Regions from separate parts of the Stenotrophomonas sp. YJH_SMC_32 genome, predicted to be linked through region 3. Evidence: predicted binding sites of a transcription regulator. Region 3 holds the regulator's gene; each other region holds the start of a gene.
The links. The regulator HrcA, encoded in region 3, represses chaperone genes, less so after heat shock. The targets are predictions, from matches to a motif close to TTNGCACTCNNNNNNNNNGAGTGCNAA.

Region 1 (4,162 bases), on a different contig from region 3:
GCTTTTCTTTTCCGTATCCGAGAACCCTGTCCCATGAAGATCCTCGTCATCGGCTCCGGCGGCCGCGAACACGCCCTGGCATGGAAGCTGGCCCAGTCCTCCCGTGTCACCGACGTGATCGTGGCGCCCGGCAACGCCGGTACCGCCAGCGAAGACAAGTGCCGCAACGTGGCGGTGAAGGTGACCGATATCGACGGCCTGCTGGCGCTGGCCCAGGCTGAAGGCGTGGCGTTGACCGTGGTCGGCCCGGAAGTACCGCTGGTGGCCGGTGTGGTCGACCGCTTCTGCGCCGCCGGCCTGCGCATCTTCGGGCCGACCGCCGCCGCCGCGCAGCTGGAAGGCAGCAAGGCCTACGCCAAGGACTTCCTGGCCCGCCACAACATCCCCACCGCGTTCTATGCCGTGCACACCGACGTGGACGCTGCCCTGGCCTACATCCGCGAGAAGGGTGCACCGATCGTGGTCAAGGCCGATGGCCTGGCCGCCGGCAAGGGCGTGATCGTCGCAATGACGTTGGCCGAGGCCGAAGACGCGGTGCGTGACATGCTCTCCGGCAACGCGTTCGGCGATGCCGGCGCCCGCGTGGTGATCGAGGAATTCCTCGATGGCGAGGAAGCCAGCTTCATTTCGATGGTGGACGGCGTGCATGCGCTGCCGATGGCCACCTCGCAGGACCACAAGCGCGTCGGCGACGGCGACACCGGCCCCAACACGGGTGGCATGGGCGCGTACTCGCCAGCGCCGGTAGTGACGCCGGAGGTGCATGCACGCGTGATGCGCGAAGTGGTGAACCCGACCGTGCAGGGCATGATCGCCGACGGCATCCCGTTCACCGGTTTCCTCTACGCCGGCCTGATGATCGATGCCAGCGGCGCGCCGAAGGTAATTGAATTCAACGTGCGCTTCGGCGATCCGGAAACCCAGCCGGTGATGCTGCGCCTGCAGTCGGACCTGGTCGAGCTGGTGGAAGCGGCGATTGATGGCCGCCTGGACCAGGTAGAAGCGCAGTGGGATGCGCGCCCGTCACTGGGCGTGGTGCTGGCCGCGAAGCCCTACCCGGAAGCGCCGATCACCGGTGACGTGATTTCCGGCCTGGGCGACGTGCCGGCCAGCGCCAAGGTGTTCCATGCCGGTACGGCATTGGATGCGCAGGGCCAGGTGGTCAGTGCCGGTGGCCGCGTGCTGTGCGTGGCGGCACTGGGCGACAGCGTGCGCGACGCGCAGGCCAATGCCTATGCCGGCGTCGCCAAGGTGACCTGGGCCAACGCGTTCCACCGCACCGACATCGGCTGGCGCGCGATCGCACGCGAGGGGTGAGGCCGCGCCGCGGCCACGCATGGCGTGGCTCTACTGACACTGGGTAGATCCACGCCATGCGTGGATGGGAACGCCACCAAAAAGAAAAGGCCCGGCAATGCCGGGCCTTTTCCTGGCTTCAACGCCATCCCGCCTTACGCGGTGAACAGCGCCTTCATCTTCTTCAGCGCGTTCGCTTCAACCTGGCGGATGCGCTCGGCCGACACGCCGTACTCGTCGGCCAGTTCCTGCAGCGTCACCTTGCTGTCCGCGTCCAGCCAGCGGCGGCGGATGATGTCGCGCGAGCGAGCATCCAGTTCCGCCAGGCCTTCGCGCAGCAGCTGCATCTGGTTGTCTTCGCTGTCCTCGCGCTCGTAGGCCATCGACGGGTCTTCGTCATCGGCAACCAGGAACGCAGCCGGCGACGGCGGCGCGTGCTCGTTGTCCTCGTCGGTCGGCGCATCGAACCCGATATCGCGACCCGACAGGCGCGACTCCATTTCCATGACCTCGCGCTCGGACACGTTCAGGTCCTTGGCCACCGCGCTCACCTCAGCCGCGTTCATCCAGCCCAGGCGCGTCTTCGACTTGCGCAGGTTGAAGAACAGCTTGCGCTGCGCCTTGGTGGTAGCGACCTTCACGATGCGCCAGTTCTTCAGGATGAACTCGTGCATCTCGGCACGGATCCAGTGCACCGCGAAGGAGACCAGGCGCACGCCCATGTCCGGGTCGAAGCGCTTGACCGCCTTCATCAGGCCGATGTTGCCTTCCTGGATCAGGTCGCCCAGGGCAAGGCCGTAGCCGTTGTAGCCGCGGGCCACGTGCACCACGAAGCGCAGGTGCGAATGCACCAGCTCGCGGGCAGCGTCCAGATCGTTGCCGTCGCGGAAGCGACGGGCCAGGTCCTGTTCGTCATCGACCGACAGCACCGGGATCTGGTGCACGGCACCGATGTAGGCGTCCAGCGAACCGAGCGCACTGGGAATCGGGAGATTGTTTGCCACAAGGGCAGTAGAGGTGTTCTGGCTCATAGGCACCCATCTTAGCAGTCCGGGATTTGGACTGCTAAAGGAGGAAAAAGTTCCAGCGTCCCATTGATGCAACACTGGTCCCAAACAGAGCCCTACCGTAGCGCGATTTGATGACAGTGGCGAGCATGCTTTTCGGGATTCACAATCCCTTGGAATTCAAGCAATTACCTGCCGTAAAGCGGCCGATTCCGGTCAAGCGGAGCTGAACGGGCCGTTCTGAAGGCCCATTCAGGCCCGGGAACGTTGCCCGGTGTTCAGGCCCAGCGGCCCGCCGGCCCTCAGAGTGCCGAGCGCGGCGGCAGCGACCAGTCGATCGGGGCCTGGCCGCGGCGCTGCAGGTACTCGTTGGCCATCGAGAAATGACGACAGCCGAGGAAGCCCCGATGGGCCGAAAGCGGCGACGGATGCGGCGACTTCAGCACGCGATGGCGGCGGGTGTCGATCACCTTGCCCTTCTGCTGCGCATAGGCGCCCCAGAGCATGAACACCAGCCCTTCGCGCTCGCGGTTGAGCACATCCACCACGTGGTCGGTGAAGCCTTCCCAGCCACGCCCCTGGTGCGCACCGGCCTTGCCCTCTTCCACCGTCAGTACCGCATTGAGCAGCAGCACGCCACGCTGCGCCCACGGAATCAGGCAGCCGTGGTCCGGACGCGGGATACCGAGATCGCTCTCGATCTCCTTGTAGATGTTCAGCAGCGACGGCGGCACCGGCACGCCCGGCGGCACCGAGAAACTCAGGCCATGTGCCTGGCCGCGACCGTGGTACGGGTCCTGCCCGAGGATCACCACCTTCACCTGCTCGAACGGCGTGGCGTCGAACGCGGCGAAGATCTGCGGGCCGGGCGGGAACACCGCCGCGCCACTGGCCTTGCGCTGGCGCAGGAAGGCCGACAGCTCGCGCATCTGCGGCTGCAACAGGTAATCGCCGACATGCTGCTTCCAGCTCGGTTCCAGCTGGATCGTCGGGGTGTCGGCTACTTCATCCATCATCGCAACAGAGGTCCATCGTTCAATCGGGCCAGCCTCAGCTGGAACAGCACCTTGGTGACCAGCAGCCGTTCTTCGATCGGCTTGAGCACCAGGTCGTTGGCACCGGACTGCAGCAGCCCGGTCTGGTTGTGCGGGTTGCCGTCACCGGTCATCACCAGCACCGGCAGGCGGCGCTTGCCGTAACCGAAGTCCACGCGCACGCGCTGCACCACGTCGCGCCCGCTCAGTTCGCCCTTCAGGGTGACATCGGTCAGCACCAGGTCGATGCGGTGGCGGCTGCGGCCCAGCGACTCGGCAGTGAGCAGGGTGAATGCCTCTTCGGCGCTGACCACGTGCAGTACGTTCAGCTGCTGCCGCTCAAGCATGCGCTTGGTGGCCTCGGCCACCACGCGGCTGTCCTCGATGTAGAGGATGGTGGCACCGGGGATGGTCTGCGGCTGCACATAGCCACGGATGAAGGTCGCCAGTGCCTCATGGCCCAGCGCCTTGTCGAAATAGTCGGTGACGTACTCGGTGAAGCGACGCTGCTCCAGGTGCTGCTGGGCATCGCCGGACACAACGATCACCGGCACATAGGCCTGGCCGGCGGCTTCGCGCACCATCCGCGCCAGCGCCAGGCCGTCGCCATCGCGCAGGGTCAGCGAGGTCGTCACCAGGTCCACCGGGCCTTGCGCCAGCGCCTGCTGCGCATCCTCGATGCTGTCGCAGCCGATCACCTCCACGCCCGGCAGGTCACGCTGCAGGACATCGGCGATCAGCTTGCGGACCAGCTTCGAACCATCGACCACCATCACCCGCGTCGCGGGCCCTTCAAGGTGCTTCAGCGCTTGCGGTTGCATGCCG
Region 2 (4,162 bases), on a different contig from region 3:
CCCACACCTCGAAGGTGCCGGTGTTGCCGTCCGGCGTGCGCACCCAGTTGGAATTGCCCGGGTAGCCACCGCTGCCGCCGCCCTGCCCATTATTGGCTTCGGTGGCACGCTCGCCGCAGCTGGCATCGCACTTGGCGAACGGCTTGTTGCCACGGTCGGCGTTCCACTGCGCGTCGGTCAGGTACAGCATGTGGGTGTCGGTGTACGGCGCGTAGGGCAGGCCCTTGTCACCGGTGGTGGTGGCAAAGCCCAGCGAGTTCGGCCAGGTGTGCTCGCGGTTGTAGGTCAGGCCGCTGCCGGTGCCCGCACGATCACTGACCTTGGCGTAGCTGCGGTTGCGGTAGGCATCGAGGATGCGGTTCGGGTTGTTCGGATCCTCGTCGGCGATTTCCAGGATGGTCCAGGTGCTGGTGCCCGAGCCGCTGTACGGGTAGGCGGTGTGGCCCTTGATGGTGGCGTGCAGCGAGCAGCGCAGCTGGCTGGGGCTGCTGGTGTTGACCCTGGAGTAGTAGCCGGCCGGCACGCCCGGGTTGCCCGGGTCCGGATTGCCGCCGGTGCTGGCCACGGTGAAGGCGATGCGGCTGTCGGCGGCCGGATGCGCGCCCTGCAGGTCGGTGATGCGCGCGGCGCGGATGTCGAAGCGGCAGGCTTCACCGGCCACCAGCGCGGTATTGGTGGACAGCTTCACGCTGCGGCCGCTGGCCGGGAAGGTCAGCGGCACGCTGCCGGAGGTGCCGCAGCTCAGGGCGAAGGCGCCACTGGCCAGGTTCACCGTCTCGCTGAACACCACTTCCAGGTCGGCGGCAGCGGGGAAGGTGCTGCTGCCCTGCGCCGGGGTGGTGGTGGAGACTGACGGCGGCGTGTTGGGGCCTGGCGTGCCACCGCCGCTGAAGGTCTGGCCGTTGTTGCAGCTGCCGAACGTCTGGCCGGCAGATTCGGCCCAGGTGAAGTGGGCGTACTGGCTGCCGCTGCCAGTCAGCTGCAGCGAGGTGCCCGGCGCGGTGCTGTTGCTTTCGGCCACCGGGATGTTCTGGCTGGTCATGCCGGCAGCAGGGCCACCGGAGGCGGTGATGGCACCCTCGTAGCTGAGGAACTGGACCACCTTGCCGCTGGCATCGACCAGCGCGATGCCGTCGTTCGGTCCGTTCTGGATGCCGTTGGTCGGATAGTTGACCACAGCGATACTGGCGCTGCCGCAGCCGGCGGCGGTGCCGGCCGGGACCGGGGTGTTGGCATAGACGGTGGCGGCCGACGGATTGCTGCCGTTGTAGAGGTACAGGCGGTAGCCGGACAGGTCCTCACCGGCAGTGGCTACGACCTCGATCGCTTCGCCGACGTCACCGGCGGCGGTGCTGTCGTCGTAGTGCAGTTCATTGATGAAGACCTCGGCCTGGGCCGGCGCGGCGGCCAGCGCCAGCAGGCAGGCGGCGGCAAGCGGGGACAGCAATCGCATCGACTACTCCTTGTGATTGGGAATGCCTGACCGAGCCTAAGGCCGATCCAGTGACACTTTGTCGTAAATGAACGTCAGATATCTGACAGTGCGACGCTTGTCACCGAAATTGTCCAGGACCGACGCCTTGGCCGACGCGCGCGGGCGGAAAAATTTTTTTCATTCCGCCCTTGAAAGGGGACGGCGGGGCTCCATCTCTGCCCTGCTCCCGACGTTGTCGGGTTTCTTCACGTGCGGTTCTGGCACTCGCCCGGGGTGAGTGCTAACATCGCCGGACTTTTTTAGACCAATCAATCACTTAAGAGGTCTCCTATGAGCATCAAGCCGCTGCACGACCGCGTTGTGGTCAAGCCGATCGAAGCCGACGAAATCTCCGCCGGTGGCATCGTCATCCCCGACTCGGCCAAGGAAAAGTCCACCAAGGGTGAGGTCGTGGCCGTCGGCCCGGGTAAGCCGCTGGACAACGGCAACGTGCGCGCGCCGTCGCTGAAGGTCGGCGACAAGGTCATCTACGGCCAGTACGCCGGCAGCTCGTACAAGAGCGAAGGCGTCGAATACAAGGTCCTGCGCGAAGACGACGTGCTCGCCGTCATCGGCTGAGCCTCGGCGCGACCTGTTTCAACCTGATCCCAAACTCCCAGCCGCCGGGCATCGTCCGGCGCTACCAATGAGGTAAATGCAATGGCTGCCAAGGATATTCGTTTCGGTGAAGACGCCCGTTCGCGCATGGTGCGCGGCGTCAATGTTCTCGCCAATGCCGTCAAGGCCACCCTGGGCCCGAAGGGCCGCAACGTCGTGCTGGAAAAGAGCTTCGGCGCCCCGACCATCACCAAGGACGGCGTCTCCGTCGCCAAGGAAATCGAACTGGCTGACAAGTTCGAGAACATGGGCGCGCAGATGGTGAAGGAAGTTGCGTCGCGCACCAACGACGATGCCGGCGACGGCACCACCACCGCCACCGTGCTGGCCCAGGCCCTGATCCGCGAAGGCGCCAAGGCCGTTGCCGCCGGCATGAACCCGATGGACCTCAAGCGCGGTATCGACAAGGCCGTTTCGGCTGCCGTCGCCGAGCTGAAGAACATCTCCAAGCCGACCGCCGACGACAAGGCGATTGCCCAGGTCGGTACCATCTCGGCCAACTCGGATGAGTCGATCGGCCAGATCATTGCTGACGCGATGAAGGAAGTCGGCAAGGAAGGCGTCATCACCGTTGAAGAAGGCTCGGGCCTGGACAACGAGCTGGACGTGGTCAAGGGCATGCAGTTCGACCGCGGCTACCTGTCGCCGTACTTCATCAACAACCAGCAGTCGCAGACCGCTGACCTGGATGATCCGTTCATCCTGCTGCACGACAAGAAGATCTCCAACGTCCGTGACCTGCTGCCGGTGCTGGAAGGCGTCGCCAAGGCCGGCAAGCCGCTGCTGATCGTCGCTGAAGAAGTCGAAGGCGAAGCGCTGGCGACCCTGGTGGTCAACACCATCCGTGGCATCGTCAAGGTCGTGGCCGTCAAGGCCCCGGGCTTCGGCGACCGCCGCAAGGCGATGCTGGAAGACATGGCCGTGCTGACCGGTGGCACCGTGATCTCCGAGGAAGTCGGCCTGTCGCTGGAAAAGGCCACCATCAAGGACCTGGGCCGCGCCAAGAAGGTGCAGGTCTCCAAGGAGAACACCACCATCATCGACGGCGTCGGCGACAAGGCCAACGTTGATGCACGCGTGGCGCAGATCAAGACCCAGATCCAGGACACCTCCTCGGATTACGATCGCGAGAAGCTGCAGGAACGCGTGGCCAAGCTGGCCGGCGGTGTTGCCGTGATCAAGGTCGGCGCCTCGACCGAAATCGAAATGAAGGAAAAGAAGGATCGCGTCGACGACGCCCTGCACGCTACCCGTGCAGCCGTTGAAGAAGGCGTGGTCCCGGGCGGCGGCGTTGCCCTGGTCCGCGCGATCACCGCGCTGGCCGGCCTGAAGGGTGCCAACGAAGACCAGAACCACGGCATCCAGATCGCCCTGCGTGCGATGGAAGCCCCGCTGCGCGAGATCGTGGCCAACGCTGGCGACGAGCCGTCGGTCATCATCAACAAGGTCAAGGAAGGCACCGGCAGCTTCGGCTACAACGCGGCCACCGGCGAGTTCGGCGACATGCTGCAGTTCGGCATTCTGGACCCGACCAAGGTGACCCGTTCGGCGCTGCAGAACGCGGCCTCGATCGCCGGCCTGATGATCACCACCGAAGCCATGGTTGCCGAAGCTCCGAAGAAGGACGAGCCGGCCATGGGCGGCGCTGGTGGCATGGGTGGCATGGGCGGCATGGGCGGCATGGACTTCTAAGTCCACGCCTCCGGCGGTCGTCGCCGGCCTCGGTCGGCACGCCTTCCCGATGTGATGTAAGGAAGAACCCCGCCGCAAGGCGGGGTTTTTTGTTGCCCGGTTGCCGTCGCCGTAGTGCATCGCTACGCTCGGTGACCATGCCTACCTCGTTCATCGTCGTTGACGACTTCCTTTCTCCCGCCGATGCGCAGGGGTTGCGCCAGGCGGCACTGGGCCTGGACTATCCCGTCCAGGAGGGCGCATTCCCCGGCCGCAATTCACAGCAGCGGCTGGAGCTGGATGGACTGTCCGGCGCGGTCTCGCGACTGGTCAACGAACCGCTGCGGCCGGTCAACCCGCTGCAGTCGCACGGCAAGTTCCGCCTTACCTTTGCCGGCG
Region 3 (4,162 bases):
CGCAGGCCGGCATCGTTCAGGGCGACGCGGCACGGCTCGATCGACTTCTTGATCAGGTCGTCCACCAGTGCTTCCAGCTTGGCGCGGGTCAGCTTGATGTTCAGGTGCTTCGGACCCGACGCGTCAGCGGTGACGTACGGCAGGTTCACTTCGGTCTGCTGGGCGCTGGACAGCTCGATCTTGGCGCGCTCGGCAGCATCCTTCAGGCGCTGCAGGGCCAGCGGATCCTTGCGCAGGTCGATGCCCTGGTCCTTGTTGAATTCTTCAACCAGGTACTCGATGACGCGGTTGTCGAAGTCTTCGCCACCCAGGAAGGTGTCGCCGTTGGTGGCCAGCACTTCGAACTGCTTCTCGCCGTCGACATTGGCGATCTCGATCACCGAGACGTCGAAGGTGCCGCCGCCCAGGTCGTACACCACGATCTTGCGATCCTTGTTGTCGCCCTTGTCCAGGCCGTAGGCCAGCGCAGCCGCGGTCGGCTCGTTGATGATGCGCTTGACGTCCAGGCCGGCGATGCGCCCGGCGTCCTTGGTCGCCTGGCGCTGGCTGTCGTTGAAGTAGGCCGGCACGGTAATGACCGCTTCGGTGACCTTCTCACCGAGGAAGTCCTCGGCGGTCTTCTTCATCTTCTCCAGCACCTTGGCCGAGATTTCCTGCGGGGCCATCTTCTTGCCGTCGCTGGTGGCGACCCAGGCATCGCCATTGTCATGGGCCAGGATGCTGTACGGGACGTGGGCGATGTCCTTCTGCACCTCGCCATCGGTGAACTTGCGGCCGATCAGGCGCTTCACCGCATAGAAGGTGTTCTTCGGGTTGGTCACGGCCTGGCGCTTGGCCGAGGCACCGACCAGGACTTCGCCGTCCTTGGTGTAGGCGACGATCGACGGGGTGGTGCGATCGCCTTCCGAATTCTCGATGACGCGGGCCTTGCCGCCGTCCATGATCGCCACGCACGAGTTGGTGGTGCCGAGGTCGATACCAATGATCTTGCCCATGGGGGAGACTCCTGAGGATGCTTGTTGGGGTCAGTCCGGCCGTTCGGCCGGTGGATGAATACGATGTGGGGGAGGCCCGTGGAACATTCAAGCCACCTCCCGAACGCTGTGTTTCCGACGATCCGGCGCATTCAGCGTCGGGTCGGGTGACGGGTCTGCCCGCCGCCCGGCCCTGCCGGATCAGTCGGCGGCCACCACCACCAGCGCCGGCCGCAGCAGGCGCTCGTTGAGCAGGTAGCCCTTCTGGAACACGGTCACCACGCTGCCCGGGGCAGCGCCCGGGGTCGGCACCTGGCTGATGGCCTGGTGGTGTTCCGGGTTGAACGGCTGGCCGATCGGATCCAGCAGCGCCAGGCCGTTGTCGGCGGCGACCTTCAGCAGCTGCTTGTAGGTCAGCTCCAGGCCTTCGCGCAGCGGGTGCGGGTCGTCGCCGGCGGCCTTCAGGCCGGCATCCAGGCTGTCGAACACCGGCAGCAGCTCGCCCAGCAGCTTCTCGTTGGCGAACTTGCGGGCCTGCTCGATGTCACGGGCAACACGCTTGCGCTGGTTTTCCAGGTCGGCGCGCTCACGCAGCGCATCGGCCTTGACCTGCTCGACTTCGGCGCGCAGGCGCTCGACTTCGTCGTTGACGCCGGCGGTGGCAGCCGCATCGGCGGCACTCTGCTGGGATTCGATATCTGGATGTTCGTGGTTCATGTCTGGGTCCCTGGCGGTCACTCTCCGCCTCCACCCACCCTAGTGTGGGCGGGATGCTGCGTTTCAAGCGTCGGATGTTCCCGGCGTGCGTCCGGCCGGTGAAAAGGCCGCGCCAAGCACATCGGCGGTGGCCTGGACCAGCGGGATCACCCGGTCGTAGGCCATCCGCTTGGGACCGATCACGCCCAGCACGCCCAGCACCTGGCCATTGGCGGTGTACGGGGCAGTGACCAGCGAGACGCCCTGCAGCGGCATCATTCCGGTCTCTTCGCCGATGAAGATGCGCACCCCCGGCGCCTGGATGGTCCGCTCCAGCAGCTGCAGGATCTCGCGCTTGCTGGAGAACAGCTCGAACAGTTCGCGCAGGCGCTCCAGGTCGGACAGGTCCTGCACGCCCATCAAGCGGGTCTGCCCGGCCACCAGCATGTCGTCGGCCGCCGGCTGCAGGGCCTGCTCGGCCAGTTCGATGCTGTGGGTCAGCAACTGCTCCAGTTCGGACCGGGCGTCGCACAGCTCCAGCAGCAGTCGGGTACGGATCTCGGCCATCGGCAGGCCGGCGAAATGCGCATTGAGGTAGTTGGCGACCTGCTCCAGCTGGCCTGGCGCAAACTCCTGCCGGGTCTCGATCACCCGGTTCTGCACCTCGTTGTCGGCAAATACCAGGATCGCCAGCACCCGGCGCCCATCCAGCGCCACGAAATCGATCTGGCGGAAGGCGAACTGCTCGCGCCGCGGTGCGCTGACCACGCCGACGAAGTGGCTCATCGCCGACAGCAGCTCCGAGGCGCTGCCGAGCAGGGCCTGGGTGCTGCCGCCACCGGCCAGTTCCTGGCGCAACCGGGCCAGCTCGCCCTCGCCCGGCGGCTGCATCTGCAGCAGGCTGTCGACGAACACCCGGTAGCCATGCGCGGTCGGGACGCGGCCGGCCGAGGTATGTGGCGAGGCCAGCAGGCCCAGATCCTCCAGGTCGCCCAGGATGTTGCGGATGGTGGCCGGGCTGACCTCCAGGCCGGCCACGCGCGCCAGCGTCTGCGAGCCGACCGGCTCGCCGTCCTGGATGTATCGCGCGATCAGCGTGCGCAGCAGGTGGCGCGCACGCGGGGCAAGCTGGTCGGGAGAACCGTGCATGGAATCAACCTGTGAGACACGGACACTAGATAATGGCGGCGCATCGCCTTGGCAAGTCATTGGACCTCCCGCGCCCGCGTGCTAGCGTTGCGCGGCTGCTGACACCCCCTTACCCATGCTCAGACATCTTTCGATCAAGGATTTCGCCGTCGTCCGCGCCACCGAACTGGAGTTCGGGCCAGGCATGACCGTGGTTTCAGGCGAGACTGGCGCCGGCAAGTCGCTGATGGTCGACGCACTGGGCTTCCTGTCCGGCCTGCGCGCTGACAGCGGCGTGGTCCGCCATGGTGCCGCACGCGCCGAGCTTTCCGCCGAGTTCGCGCTGGAGCAGCTGCAGGCCGCCCGCCAGTGGCTGGCCGACAACGAGCTGGACGACGAGGACCAATGCCAGCTGCGCCGCGTGATCCGCGCCGACGGCGGCTCGCGGGCCTGGATCAATGGCCGCCCGGTGACGCTGGCACAGCTGGGCGACCTGGCCTCGCTGCTGGTGGAGATCCACGGCCAGCATGAACAGCAGGCGCTGCTGGCGCGCCCGTCGCAGCTGGCCCTGCTGGATGCCTATGCCGGCAACGAGAACGAGCGCCGCCAGGTGCGCCACGCCGCCGCGGCCTGGCAGGCACTGGTCGATGAATCTCTGGCGTTGTCGCAACAGGGCGACGTCAGTGACCGGATCGGCTTCCTGGAGCACCAGCTGCGCGAACTGGACCGCGAGGACCTGGAACCGGAATCGATTGCCGCGCTTGGCGCCAGCCACCGTCGCCAGGCCCACGCCAGCGCCCTGCTGAGCGCCTGCCAGGCGGCCAGCAACCAGCTCAACGGTGAAGACGGCAGCTCCGCGCTGGACCTGCTGCAGCAGGTGCGCCACGAGCTGTCGCGGCTGGTCGAGCACGACCCGCGCCTGGGCGAGGTGGACGGCCTGATCGAGAACGCCTCGATCCAGCTGCACGAAGCCCTGTCGCTGCTGGACCGGGTGCATGACGACCTCGACGCCGACCCGGAACAGTTCGAGGAGAACGAGCGCCGCCTCGGCCGCCTGCACGACCTGGCCCGCAAGCACCGCGTGCCGATGGACGAGCTGGGCGCGCAACGTGAGCGCATGCATGCCGAAGTGGAGCAACTGCGCGGTGCCGATGAGCGCCTGCAGCGCCTGGCCGGCGAGATCGACAAGGCCGCCGCCGCCTGGCGCGTACAGGCTGAAGTGCTGACCGCCAGCCGCCGCAGCGCCGCTGCCGAACTGTCGGCCACCACCACCGGCATCATCGCCGAGCTCGGCATGGGCGGCGGCCAGTTCCTGATCGAACTGGAGCCACAGGACAGCGGCAAGCCCGACCCGCAGGGTGCCG

Region 1: rpoH (RNA polymerase sigma factor RpoH) is a predicted target of HrcA. The motif match lies at 2,339-2,365, and genes of this name have one in related genera.
Region 2: AC5P7S_RS01705 (co-chaperone GroES) is a predicted target of HrcA. The motif match lies at 1,693-1,719, and genes of this name have one in related genera.

The regions. Positions count from the first base shown of each region.
Region 1 is NZ_JCAFTE010000001.1:335,324-339,485, reverse strand. It holds gene purD (phosphoribosylamine--glycine ligase) at 34-1,317, shown strand; gene rpoH (RNA polymerase sigma factor RpoH) at 1,452-2,327, opposite strand; gene ung (uracil-DNA glycosylase) at 2,606-3,319, opposite strand; gene AC5P7S_RS01525 (response regulator) at 3,316-4,158, opposite strand.
Region 2 is NZ_JCAFTE010000001.1:371,469-375,630, forward strand. It holds gene AC5P7S_RS01700 (endonuclease) at 1-1,453, opposite strand, end outside; gene AC5P7S_RS01705 (co-chaperone GroES) at 1,766-2,053, shown strand; gene groL (chaperonin GroEL) at 2,135-3,784, shown strand; gene AC5P7S_RS01715 (DUF6445 family protein) at 3,922-4,162, shown strand, end outside.
Region 3 is NZ_JCAFTE010000002.1:79,933-84,094, forward strand. It holds gene dnaK (molecular chaperone DnaK) at 1-995, opposite strand, end outside; gene grpE (nucleotide exchange factor GrpE) at 1,176-1,691, opposite strand; gene hrcA (heat-inducible transcriptional repressor HrcA) at 1,755-2,819, opposite strand; gene recN (DNA repair protein RecN) at 2,935-4,162, shown strand, end outside.